3 regions of the Brevibacterium sp. UBA7493 genome follow, and region 2 is predicted to be linked to each of the others. Evidence: riboswitches for the same ligand, from Rfam matches in the RefSeq annotation. Region 2 holds a riboswitch; each other region holds the start of a gene.
The links. A riboswitch is a leader RNA that binds a small molecule or an ion and turns the genes downstream of it on or off. The one in region 2 is predicted to bind thiamine pyrophosphate.
Positions count from the first base shown of each region.

Region 1: another riboswitch for thiamine pyrophosphate. It lies ahead of B4E96_RS00090 (ECF transporter S component); the one in region 2 lies ahead of thiM (hydroxyethylthiazole kinase).
Region 3: another riboswitch for thiamine pyrophosphate. It lies ahead of thiO (glycine oxidase ThiO); the one in region 2 lies ahead of thiM (hydroxyethylthiazole kinase).

Region 1 covers NZ_DLOD01000001.1:20,236-23,505, forward strand. Annotated here, with positions in the region: gene B4E96_RS00085 (ABC transporter ATP-binding protein) at 1-839, opposite strand, end outside; gene B4E96_RS00090 (ECF transporter S component) at 839-1,480, opposite strand; TPP riboswitch at 1,510-1,615, opposite strand; gene B4E96_RS00095 (DUF4916 domain-containing protein) at 1,616-2,155, opposite strand; gene B4E96_RS00100 (hypothetical protein) at 2,256-3,197, shown strand.
Region 2 covers NZ_DLOD01000010.1:139,768-143,037, forward strand. Annotated here, with positions in the region: gene thiE (thiamine phosphate synthase) at 1-373, opposite strand, end outside; gene thiM (hydroxyethylthiazole kinase) at 370-1,233, opposite strand; TPP riboswitch at 1,221-1,317, opposite strand; gene B4E96_RS06725 (acyl-CoA thioesterase) at 1,472-2,326, shown strand; gene B4E96_RS06730 (metal ABC transporter substrate-binding protein) at 2,427-3,270, shown strand, end outside.
Region 3 covers NZ_DLOD01000003.1:1,088-4,357, forward strand. Annotated here, with positions in the region: gene B4E96_RS01315 (hypothetical protein) at 86-469, shown strand; gene B4E96_RS01320 (GNAT family N-acetyltransferase) at 596-1,048, shown strand; TPP riboswitch at 1,150-1,251, shown strand; gene thiO (glycine oxidase ThiO) at 1,249-2,508, shown strand; gene thiS (sulfur carrier protein ThiS) at 2,505-2,783, shown strand; gene B4E96_RS01335 (thiazole synthase) at 2,789-3,270, shown strand, end outside.

The DNA of each region.
Region 1 (3,270 bases), on a different contig from region 2:
CCACGGCGGGAGCGGGCGACGGCGAGCTTCTCGGCCTCCAGCAGCACCGCACCCGCCGGCCGCGGGACGCGCGGCTGGGGGAGTGCGGCACCAGGCAGCCAGACCCCAGCGCCAGCCAGGGTGCCGCGCAGCGCCGGGCCGTGCAGCACCGCATCGGGCGCACCGTCGGCGACCAGCCCGGACTCGCCGAGCACGATGATCCGGTCGACGTGATCGGCCCAGATGTCGACCCGGTGTTCGACGATGAGCAGGGTCGCACCAGAGGCGGCCTGCGCGTCGAGAACCGCCTGGCACACCTCGGGAACGGCGGCCGGATCGATGTTGGCCGTCGGCTCGTCGAGCACCATGAGCCCGGGAGCCATGGCGAGCACGCCGGCCAGAGCAAGGCGCTGCTTCTGCCCGCCGGACAGCGCCGACGTCGGATGATCCCACGGCAGATCGAGGCCGACGGTGGACAGCGCCTTGCGGGCGCGGGCGGGCATCGCGGCCGGGTCGACGCCGGTGTTCTCCATCCCGAAGCACACATCGTCGCCGAGCCGGGCGAGCACCACCTGCGCGTCCGGGTCCTGCAGGACGAGCCCGGTGGTGCCCGAGGTGGGATCCGGTGGGCGGCCGCCGACGAGCAGCTCGCCGGTCCGGTACCCGGACTCGGCCGGCAGGACTCCTGCGATCGCATGCAGCAGCGTCGACTTCCCAGCCCCTGAGGAGCCGAGCAGCAGGACGCGCTCACCGGCCTCGATGCGCAGGTCGATGTCGCTGACAGCGGCGCGCTTGCGCCCGGAGTGCCGCCAGCCGAAGCCGCGGGCGAGGACGTCGACGCCGCGGGTCGCGGCGGCCATCAGACTTCTCGCGCGCTGCGTCCGGACGCGAAGGCGCCCAGCGCACCGGTGCGGGCGATCGCCTTGAGCGCGAACCACGAGACGAGGCCGGCGAGCACCATGCCGGAGATGCCGGCGAAGACGGTGTAGAGCGCCTTGTGCTCAAACGTCCAGGCGGCGTTGTAGAGGATGTTCTCGCCGATCGCCAGCGACAGCCCGGCACCCAGGCCGGCGAGCAGCGTGGCGATGAAGGTGTAGCGGCGGTAGCGCAGCAACGCGAAGATGATCTCAGCGCCGAAGCCCTGGATGAGCCCGGAGACGATGACCATGAGCCCGAAGTAGTTGCCCGGCACCGCCGAGACAATCGCAGCGAGCACCTCGACGTACAGCGCTGCACCGGGCTTGCGGATGATGAGCCCGCCGAGCACGCCGCCGAGCACCCACACGCCGGTCAGCAGTCCCTTCGTCGGCGGGTAGAGGGCCTGGAACGGGGCGCTGATCGTCTCCCAGGAGTTCGACCAGGCCCAGAACACGATGCCGATCGCGACGGCGAGCACGGAGGCGACGACAATGTCGACGACCCTCCAGCGCATCGTCGCCGGAACTCCGGCAGGCATGTTGTTGGGTTCGGAATGGGTGTGGCGGGTCTGGACGTCAGACATCGCAAATCCTCCTTCAATCAGGCAAGGAGGGGTGAAGAGACTCGACTTCCTCCGGCGGTATGAACCGCGTCAGGTTCGAGGGTCTGCAGCTGTGCACTCTCAGCGCTCCTCATGAGCGCTCCCCTGTCGTCGCGTCTACGGTAGCAGACCCATGTACGCCAGGGCGGCTTTGACGATGTGCTCCTGTCCGTGGTTCATCTCCGCCACGATGTCCTCGCGCAGTGCTTCGTCCGGGGTCAGCCAGTCGAGGCTGAGCGCATCCTGGCGCGGCGTGCACTCACCCTGCACCGGCAGGATGTAGCACAGGGCGATCGCATGCTGGCGCGGATCGTGAAGCTTGGAGGCACCCTCGGTCGGGAAGTACTCGGCAACGTGGAACGGGTTGAGCGAGCTCGGCAGCGACGGAAACGCCAGCGGCCCGAGGTCCTTCTCGGCATGGCGCATGAGCGCATCGCGCAGGGTCTCGTGGAAGCGCACCCGCCCGCCGATCACCTCGCGCACGAGCGAGCCGTCATCGCCGGTGCGCAGCAGCAGCCCGACCTTGTCCGGCACACCGTGGTCGTCAAGCAGCACCGGCACCGCATTGATGTAGGCCATCGGCAGGCGTCTGCGCAGCCGGGCCAGCTCATCGGGTTCGAGCCAGTTCTCATCGAAAGCCAAAGCGGTGCGTGTCATAGTCCCATGGTTCCACACGGGCTCTGGTCAGGCCAGACTCCAGGCGCATGTCCCCAGGAGCGGGAAGCGTGAACCGCCGGGGCTGCGATAGGTTCGGGGCATGAGCGATGACATGAACGAGCAGCCCACCGGCGCCGACCAGCATCTCGCCGACGAGATCAGCGCCCACTACCACCCGATCGCCATGACCCTCTTCGGCCTCCTGGACGCCGAGGACCAGATCGACCAGCCCGAATCGCAGGCTGTCGACGCCGCCCAGATCGCCGAGGTGTCGGTCGTGGCCGCCGCGCTGCGGATCTGGCACTGGGTCGCCTCCGGTCCGAACGCGCAGCGCCCGGCCGCCGAGACCGGCGAGCTGAGCGGTGAGGAGCTCGCCGCTGTCGCCGAACTCGCCCGACTCGAAGAGGCCGGTGGCGCCAAGACGCTGGCTGAGCTGCCGCTGACCGAGCGGGCCTGGGCGACGCTGCTGCTGACCGGCATGCTCGAACAGGCCGGGCCTGAGTCGGTGACCGTCGGCCTGCCCGAGCTGTTCAGCCCCGTCGCCGAGGCGGTGGCTGAGGACCGTGCGATCGAGCCCAGTGACGAGCAGGCCGGGGCGCTCGCCCGCTGGCTCAGCGTCTGGGCGCTCGCCGCGGCGAACCACTGGCAGCAGGTCAACACCCAGGTCACCGGCGCCGGTGACCTCGATATCCCGCTGTTCTCGACCCTGGCGATGTACCTCGGTGCCGGCGGGCGGGTGAGCCTGCCCGAATCCGAGCAGATCCACGCTGTGCTCGAGACCGACGAGCGGCTCAAGGCCCACACCGCCGAGTTCTTCCGGCTCCTCGGCTACGCCCCGGAGACGATCTCCGGGGAGAGCTTCGCCCATGTCGTGCTCGCCGGCACGTCTGAGACCCTGCTGCGGATTCTCGGTGACTGGCGCTCCGGCGGCGTGCTCATCGACGCCGGAGACAGCAAGCTCCGGGCGCATCCGGGAGCCCGGCTGTCGCTCATCACCCTCGTCTCGATCATCCAGGGCACCGGACAGCCGGCAGAGGACTGAACCGGCAGGGCATCAGCGCAGGCCAGCGGGCTGGCCGCGCAGCTGGGACGGGACCCGGTGAGCGAGGCCACAT
Region 2 (3,270 bases):
GCAGGGCCTCCTGGCCGATGTGCTGGCGGACTTCGGCAAACGGCATGTCGTCCTGGCCGACGTGCAGGTGCACGAGGTGTCCTTCGCTGTTGAGCTGTTCGACGACGGCGACGCGGTCGTTGACGAACACCGGCACCGGCCGGGTGATCTTCGCATCGCCGAGCACCTCGTCGACGGCTCGCAGCACATCGCAGGTGAGGTCGTACATGGCGTCGTCGGTGATGTCCTTATCCCGGATCTGGACCATTCCCGCCCCGCCGGCCACCGCCTCGGCGACGGTCTCGGCCACCGACCGGCCGGCGGCAGCACACTGGGCGGTGTCGGTGATGAAGTACAGGGCGGTGTCGACCTCGGCGAGGCGATCGTGGCTCATGCGGTGACTTCCACGGTGTCGTAGCTGACGCTGACTGCGGCGATGTCCGCGGCGGTGACGGAATGCAGGGCGTCGAGGAACTCGACGGCGAAGCTGCCGGGCCCGCGGCTCGTGCTGGCCGCGCGGGTACCGGCGGCTGCATAGTGGGCGTGGGCGGCGACGACCGCGGCGAACGGGTCGGCCGGCAGAGCGCCGAGGTAGGCGGCGACGACACCGCCTAGCGAGCAGCCGGTGCCCACGACCAGCGGCATGTAGTCCGAACCGCCGGAGACCCGGGCGATGCGCACCTGCTCACCGGCGTGGACGATCGCGTCGACCTCGCCGGAGACAGCGACGACGGAGCCGAGTGCGTGGGAGAGCTGGATCGCAGCCTCCAGGACGGCTTCGACCTCGTCGGTGGAGTCGACGCCGCGAGCACCGGCACCGGTGCCGGCCAGGGCTGCGATTTCGGAGGCGTTGCCGCGGATGGCGGTCGGCTGCCAGGTCAGGGCCTGCTTGATGCGGGTGGTGCGGTAGTCGATGACACCGTAGGAGACGGGGTCGAGCACCCAGGGGGTGCCGGTCTCACGGGCGGCGGTGATGGAGGCGTCGGCGGCGAGGAAGTTGTGGGAGCTGGCGGTGCCGAAGTTGATGAGCAGGCCGTCGGCGATGCGGGTGAACTGGGCGGCATCGGCTTCGTGGTTGATCATCGCCGGTGAGGCGCCGATCGCCAGCAGCGCATTGGCACTGAGCGGCTGCACGACGGTGTTCGTGATGCACTGGACGAGCGGATTCGACTCCCGCACCGCGGTGGCAGCCGCTGCGAGATCGGGTATCGAGGCCGCCGTCTGTGCGGGGGCAGATGGGTGCTGCTGTGTCATGACAATCCCTTCGCCAGCATGATCCAGATCAGGTTCGATGGGTATGTTCTCAGCCCGGCCTGCCGGGCACCCCATGTCTGTCCGCCACTCTAACAGTCCTGGCTGATGACGCCAGTTTGCGCTGGAGTGTGACGGCGCGGCGGCGCGCGGAGTCCGCATGCATGGGTCGCTAGGATCGGAGCAGACGGCGAAATCCGTCGGCCACCGGCAGCGCACCTGATGAAAGCGGAGGAAACCTGTGAGCGATGTGCTCTTCTCACCCAGCGAAACCGGCGAGGGCTCGTTCCTCGATCTCATGCAGCTGGAGAAGATCGACAAGAACATCTACCGCGCTGGCTACGTCTTCGATGAGCCCTATGCCCTCTACGGCGGGCAGGTCGCAGCGCAGTCGGTGCACGCCGCGGCCCTGACCGTCGATGAGGAGCGCAAGCCGCACTCCCTGCACGGCTACTTCCTGCGCCCGGGCAATGCCGCCCGGCCGACGGTCTTCCAGGTCTTCCGAGACCGCGACGGCGGCTCCTACTCCGCCCGCCGGGTCGTCGCCACCCAGGACGGCGATGTCATCTTCAATATGGCCATCAACTTCACCCGCGGCAACGAAAGCCCCGACCTGCAGGGCCCGACGGCCGCCGCCGAGGCCGAGATCCGGTTCGGGAACCCCTCGCCGATGCCGCGGATGTTCTCCTTCGAAGCCCGCAGCACCGACCAGCCGTTCACCACGACCGACTACCCGGTCCGGTTCTGGGCCCGCTGCACAGAGGACCTCGGCGATTCCGACCTGCTGCACATCTGCGCCCTGACCTACCTATCCGACATCTCATCAGGTCTGGGGGCGTTCAATACCGATGAGTTCAAGTCCGGCTCCAGCCTCGATCACTCGCTGTGGTTCCACCGGCCGGTGAACATGAACGACTGGGTGCTGTGCGACTACGCCCCGCGCTCCGCCGCCTACGGCCGCGGTCTGTACACCGGCGACATCACCACAGCCGACGGCGTGCTCGTCGCCTCGGTCGCCCAGGAAGCCCTGTTCCGCAGGCTAACCCCGGAGCAGCTGCAGCACTACCGCGGGATCGGTCGGCAGAAGAAGGACTGAGATCCCTAAGCCGACCCCGCACCCCGCGCTCGCTTGCGCACATCAAATAGTTCGCATATGCGAACTTTGAAGATTCGCTGCGGGGAACTATTGTGATGCCATGGCATTCCGATCCCCCCTCCATCGCCTGCGCTCACCTCGCGCGCACAGTCGCACCCGGCGCATCCCCCTTCTCATCACCGGCCTGGTGAGCGCAGCCGCACTGGCACTGTCCGCCTGCAGCCCAGCAGCCACCTCGGGCACGGACGACGACCGCCCACTGGTGCTCACCACCTTCACCGTCCTCAAGGACATCGCCGCCAACGTTGCAGGCGATCACCTGCGGGTGGAGTCGATCACGCAGGAAGGCGCGGAGATCCACGGCTACGAGCCCTCCCCCAGCGACATCCGGCACGCTGAGGAAGCCGACCTCGTCCTCGAGAACGGCATGGGCCTGGAGAAGTGGTTCGAGCAGTTCATCGACGTCGCCGGCACGAAGCACGTCGTGCTCAGCGAGGGCATCAGGCCGATCGACATCACTGAGGACGCCTACGCCGGCAAGCCGAACCCGCACGCTTGGATGTCACCTGCCAACACCGCGATCTACGCCAAGAACATGGTGACGGCCTTCTCGGAGCTCGCCCCCGACCACGCTGCGGACTTCGAGGCCAACGCCGAGGACTACACTGCCAAGCTCACCGAAGTCGAGACTAAGCTGACCGACACGCTTGAGACCCTGCCGGAGAACCAGCGTGCGCTCGTCACCTGCGAAGGCGCTTTCTCCTACCTCGCCCGCGACGCCGGGCTGACGGAGAAGTACATCTGGCCGGTCAACGCCGAGCACGAGGCGACCCCGCAGCAGGTCGCCTCGACCATCGAATTCGTGCGCGAAAACGACGTCCCGGCCGTGTTCTGCGAATCGACCGTCAACGACAAGGCGATGCAGCAGGTCGTGGACGCCACCA
Region 3 (3,270 bases), on a different contig from region 2:
AGTACAGGGTTCAAGGGAGCCGTGTGATGAGCAAAAACACTCTTTCGCGACCACCGCTGGACACGTAAGCTGAGACCATGTTGACGTGGCGCAGCTGGCGGACTTCATCCCCGCGGCTCTGGCCGTGGCGGCCTCGCCCGGTGCCGACAACCTGCTCGCGTTTCGCAACGGACTGCGCAGCGGCTTCAACAGGGCGGTGCTCGCACTCGCTGGCCGATTCACGCCGTTCCTGCCACCGTCCGTGGACACCAGCTCGAACCTCGCGGCCTCCGGCGTGCAGTTGGCTGTACTCGGCCTGCTGTACATCAGCTGCGAAGCGGCGATGGCCCCGCTCTGGGCAGGATCAGGAACGCTGCTCGCAGCGCGCGGCATCAAGAAGCGCACGCTGCGCCGATTCGACCAGGCGTCGGGAGGCGCGTTGGCAGCCTTCGGCGGCGGGGTGGGCGTGTCCGATCTCGCCCGTCGTTGACCCGACAAGAGTGAGGAATCACTGTCGATGAAAGGCCACAGTTGCAGCCATGCGCCGGCGACAGCACTGGCTATCGTCCGTCTTGGCCCAGCGGATTGGGAGACTCATCGTGCACTTCGGCTGGCGATGCTCAAGGACTCACCCGAGGCGTTCTGGGGCAGCTATGACGACGCCCTGCAGCTGAGCCCAGAGGACTGGCGAGCGCAGCTCACTGGTGCTCGCATCGTTCTGCACGTCCGCGATTGCGAAAGCGACGAACCGCTCGGATGCCTCGTACTGCTGCTTGAGGGGTACACCGAGGACATGCCGCTGGCCGAAGACGAGGCGATTCTCACCAAGATCTGGGTGCGTCCAGCCGCCCGAGGCAGGGGAGTGTCAGCCGCAATCGTGCGCGAAGCTGCGCGCCTGTCCGAGCAGCTGGGCAGACCGAGACTGCTGCTTGACGTCGATGACAGCAACGCGGCCGCAATCCGCTCCTACGAGCGCTTGGGCTTCCGTGCTACCGGCAACGGCTATCCGCGCGAAGGGACCGGCACACGCTGGGCTGAATACAGCGCCCATGCCTCGCAGCTGAGCTGACGACTTCTCATCTGCGTGCGTCTGTCGCGATGTGACCGCATTTCAGCCGCGAACTGCACAAAGACACTGCCGTATGTACACTGACGGCATCGATCAACGCTGATCGATCCTGCGGGAGCCCGGTGAGGGCTGAGAGGGCTTAAGCGCCGACCGCTGAACCTGATGCGGTTGAGACCGCCGGAGGAAAGGATGCATGCGCTATGCCCGTGCCAGCAGATGAGGCACACACTTTCACAGCAGACGTCGCCGTCGTCGGCGGTGGCATCATCGGCCTCGCCACTGCCTGGCGCCTCGCCCGTGCTGGTCTCAGCACAATCGTCATCGATCCGAGCCCGGGAACCGGTGCCAGCTTCGCCGCGGCAGGGATGATCGCCCCGGTCTCTGAGATGAGCTATCAGCATGAACGGCTCTTCGCCCTCATGCGCGACTCCGCTTCCGAATATCCAGCATTCGTCGCAGACCTTGAAGACGATGCACAGGCAGACGTCGACTACCGCGAGACCGAGACACTCGTCTGCGCTGCCGACCCCGCAGACCGGCAGGCGCTGGCGGATCTGCAGCAGTACCAGCAGGCCGCCGGCGGAGTAGTCGAAGCGCTGACCGGCCGTACCGCCCGGCGTCTCGAACCCGCCTTGAGCCCCTCGCTGTCCGGGGTGTTCCGCTCAGCCGGTGACCACCAGGTCAACCCGCGCCGCATCACCGCTGCCCTGCAGACCGTGCTGCCCACCATCATCCGGCAGATGGCCGTCGAACTCATCCGAGCTGAGAACAGCAGCGGGCCACTGGTGACCGGAGTCCGCCTCGACGACGGCAGAACCCTCACAACTCCGGTCACTGTGCTCGCCACCGGAGTGGCGCAGACGATCACGCTGCTGCCAAGGGAGCGCTCGCTGCCGCTGCGCCCGATCCGCGGTGAGGTGCTGCGCACCCGCCTGCCGGACGGTGCGCCGCCGCTGCTGGAGCGCACCATCCGCGGCATCGTCACAGGCCGTCCCATCTACCTCGTGCCGCGGGCCGATGGGGAGATCGTCATCGGTGCCACCAGCCGCGAAGACAACCGGGAAGGCCCCAGCGTCGAAGGCGTCGCACAGCTGCTGCGCGACGCCCAGCGCCTGGTGCCCGGCATCGGCGAGAGCGAACTGACCGAAGTCACCGCCCGCGCCCGGCCCGGCACCCACGACGACGCCCCCTACCTCGGCGCCTTGCCCACCGCTGAAGGCGACACTGTCGGGGGACTCATCGTTGCCAACGGGTTCTACCGGCACGGCATCCTGCTCACCCCGCTCGCCTCACGGCTGGCGGCCCAGCTCGTGCTGCACGAACTCGACCCGCAGGCCGTGCCCCGACCAGGCGGCAGTGCGGAGACCGCAGACACGGACTACCACCATCTGCAGACGATGGACCCGCGCCGCATCGCACATCACGCTGCAGAGAATCAGCCACAAGGAGGAAGACCATGACAGCGAACCACAGCCCTGCGACCCCGACGGAGTCAGAGGTGACGGTCACCATCAATGGAGAGACCCGCACGGCTCACGCGGACACGACGTTAAGCGACATCATCGCCGAGACCACCGGACGGCAGCTCCAGGCAGACGGAACCGCGGCAGACGGCCAGCGTCTCGGTATCGCCGTCGCCGTCGACGCGGCCGTGGTCCCGCGCAGCCGGTGGTCGTCCACCGGTCTGCGCGATGGACAGAACATCGAGATCATCACTGCGATGCAGGGAGGCTGAGCCCGATGACCCATACACCCGCACTGCCGCCGCTGAGCATCGACGGCGTCGAACTGAACTCACGCCTCATCATGGGCACCGGAGGCCTGAGCTCCCTGAGCGTCCTTGAAGACGCGCTCATCGCCTCAGGCACGGAACTCACCACCGTCGCCATGCGCCGCTACACCCCGCAGACCGGCGACAGCCTGTTCACCCTGCTTGAGCGCAACGATATCCGCATCCTGCCCAACACCGCCGGCTGCTACACCGCCCGCGACGCCATCCTCACCGCCGAACTCGGCCGCGAAGCGCTCGAGACCCACTGGGTCAAACTCGAGCTCATCGCCGATGAGGACACGCTGCTGCCCGATGTCGTCGAACTCGTCGACACGACCGAACAGCTGGCCAACCGCGGGTTCACCGTCTTCGCCTACACCTCCGACGACCCCGCCGTCGCCCGCCGACTCGAAGACGCCGGAGCCGCTGCCGTCATGCCGCTCGGCGCTCC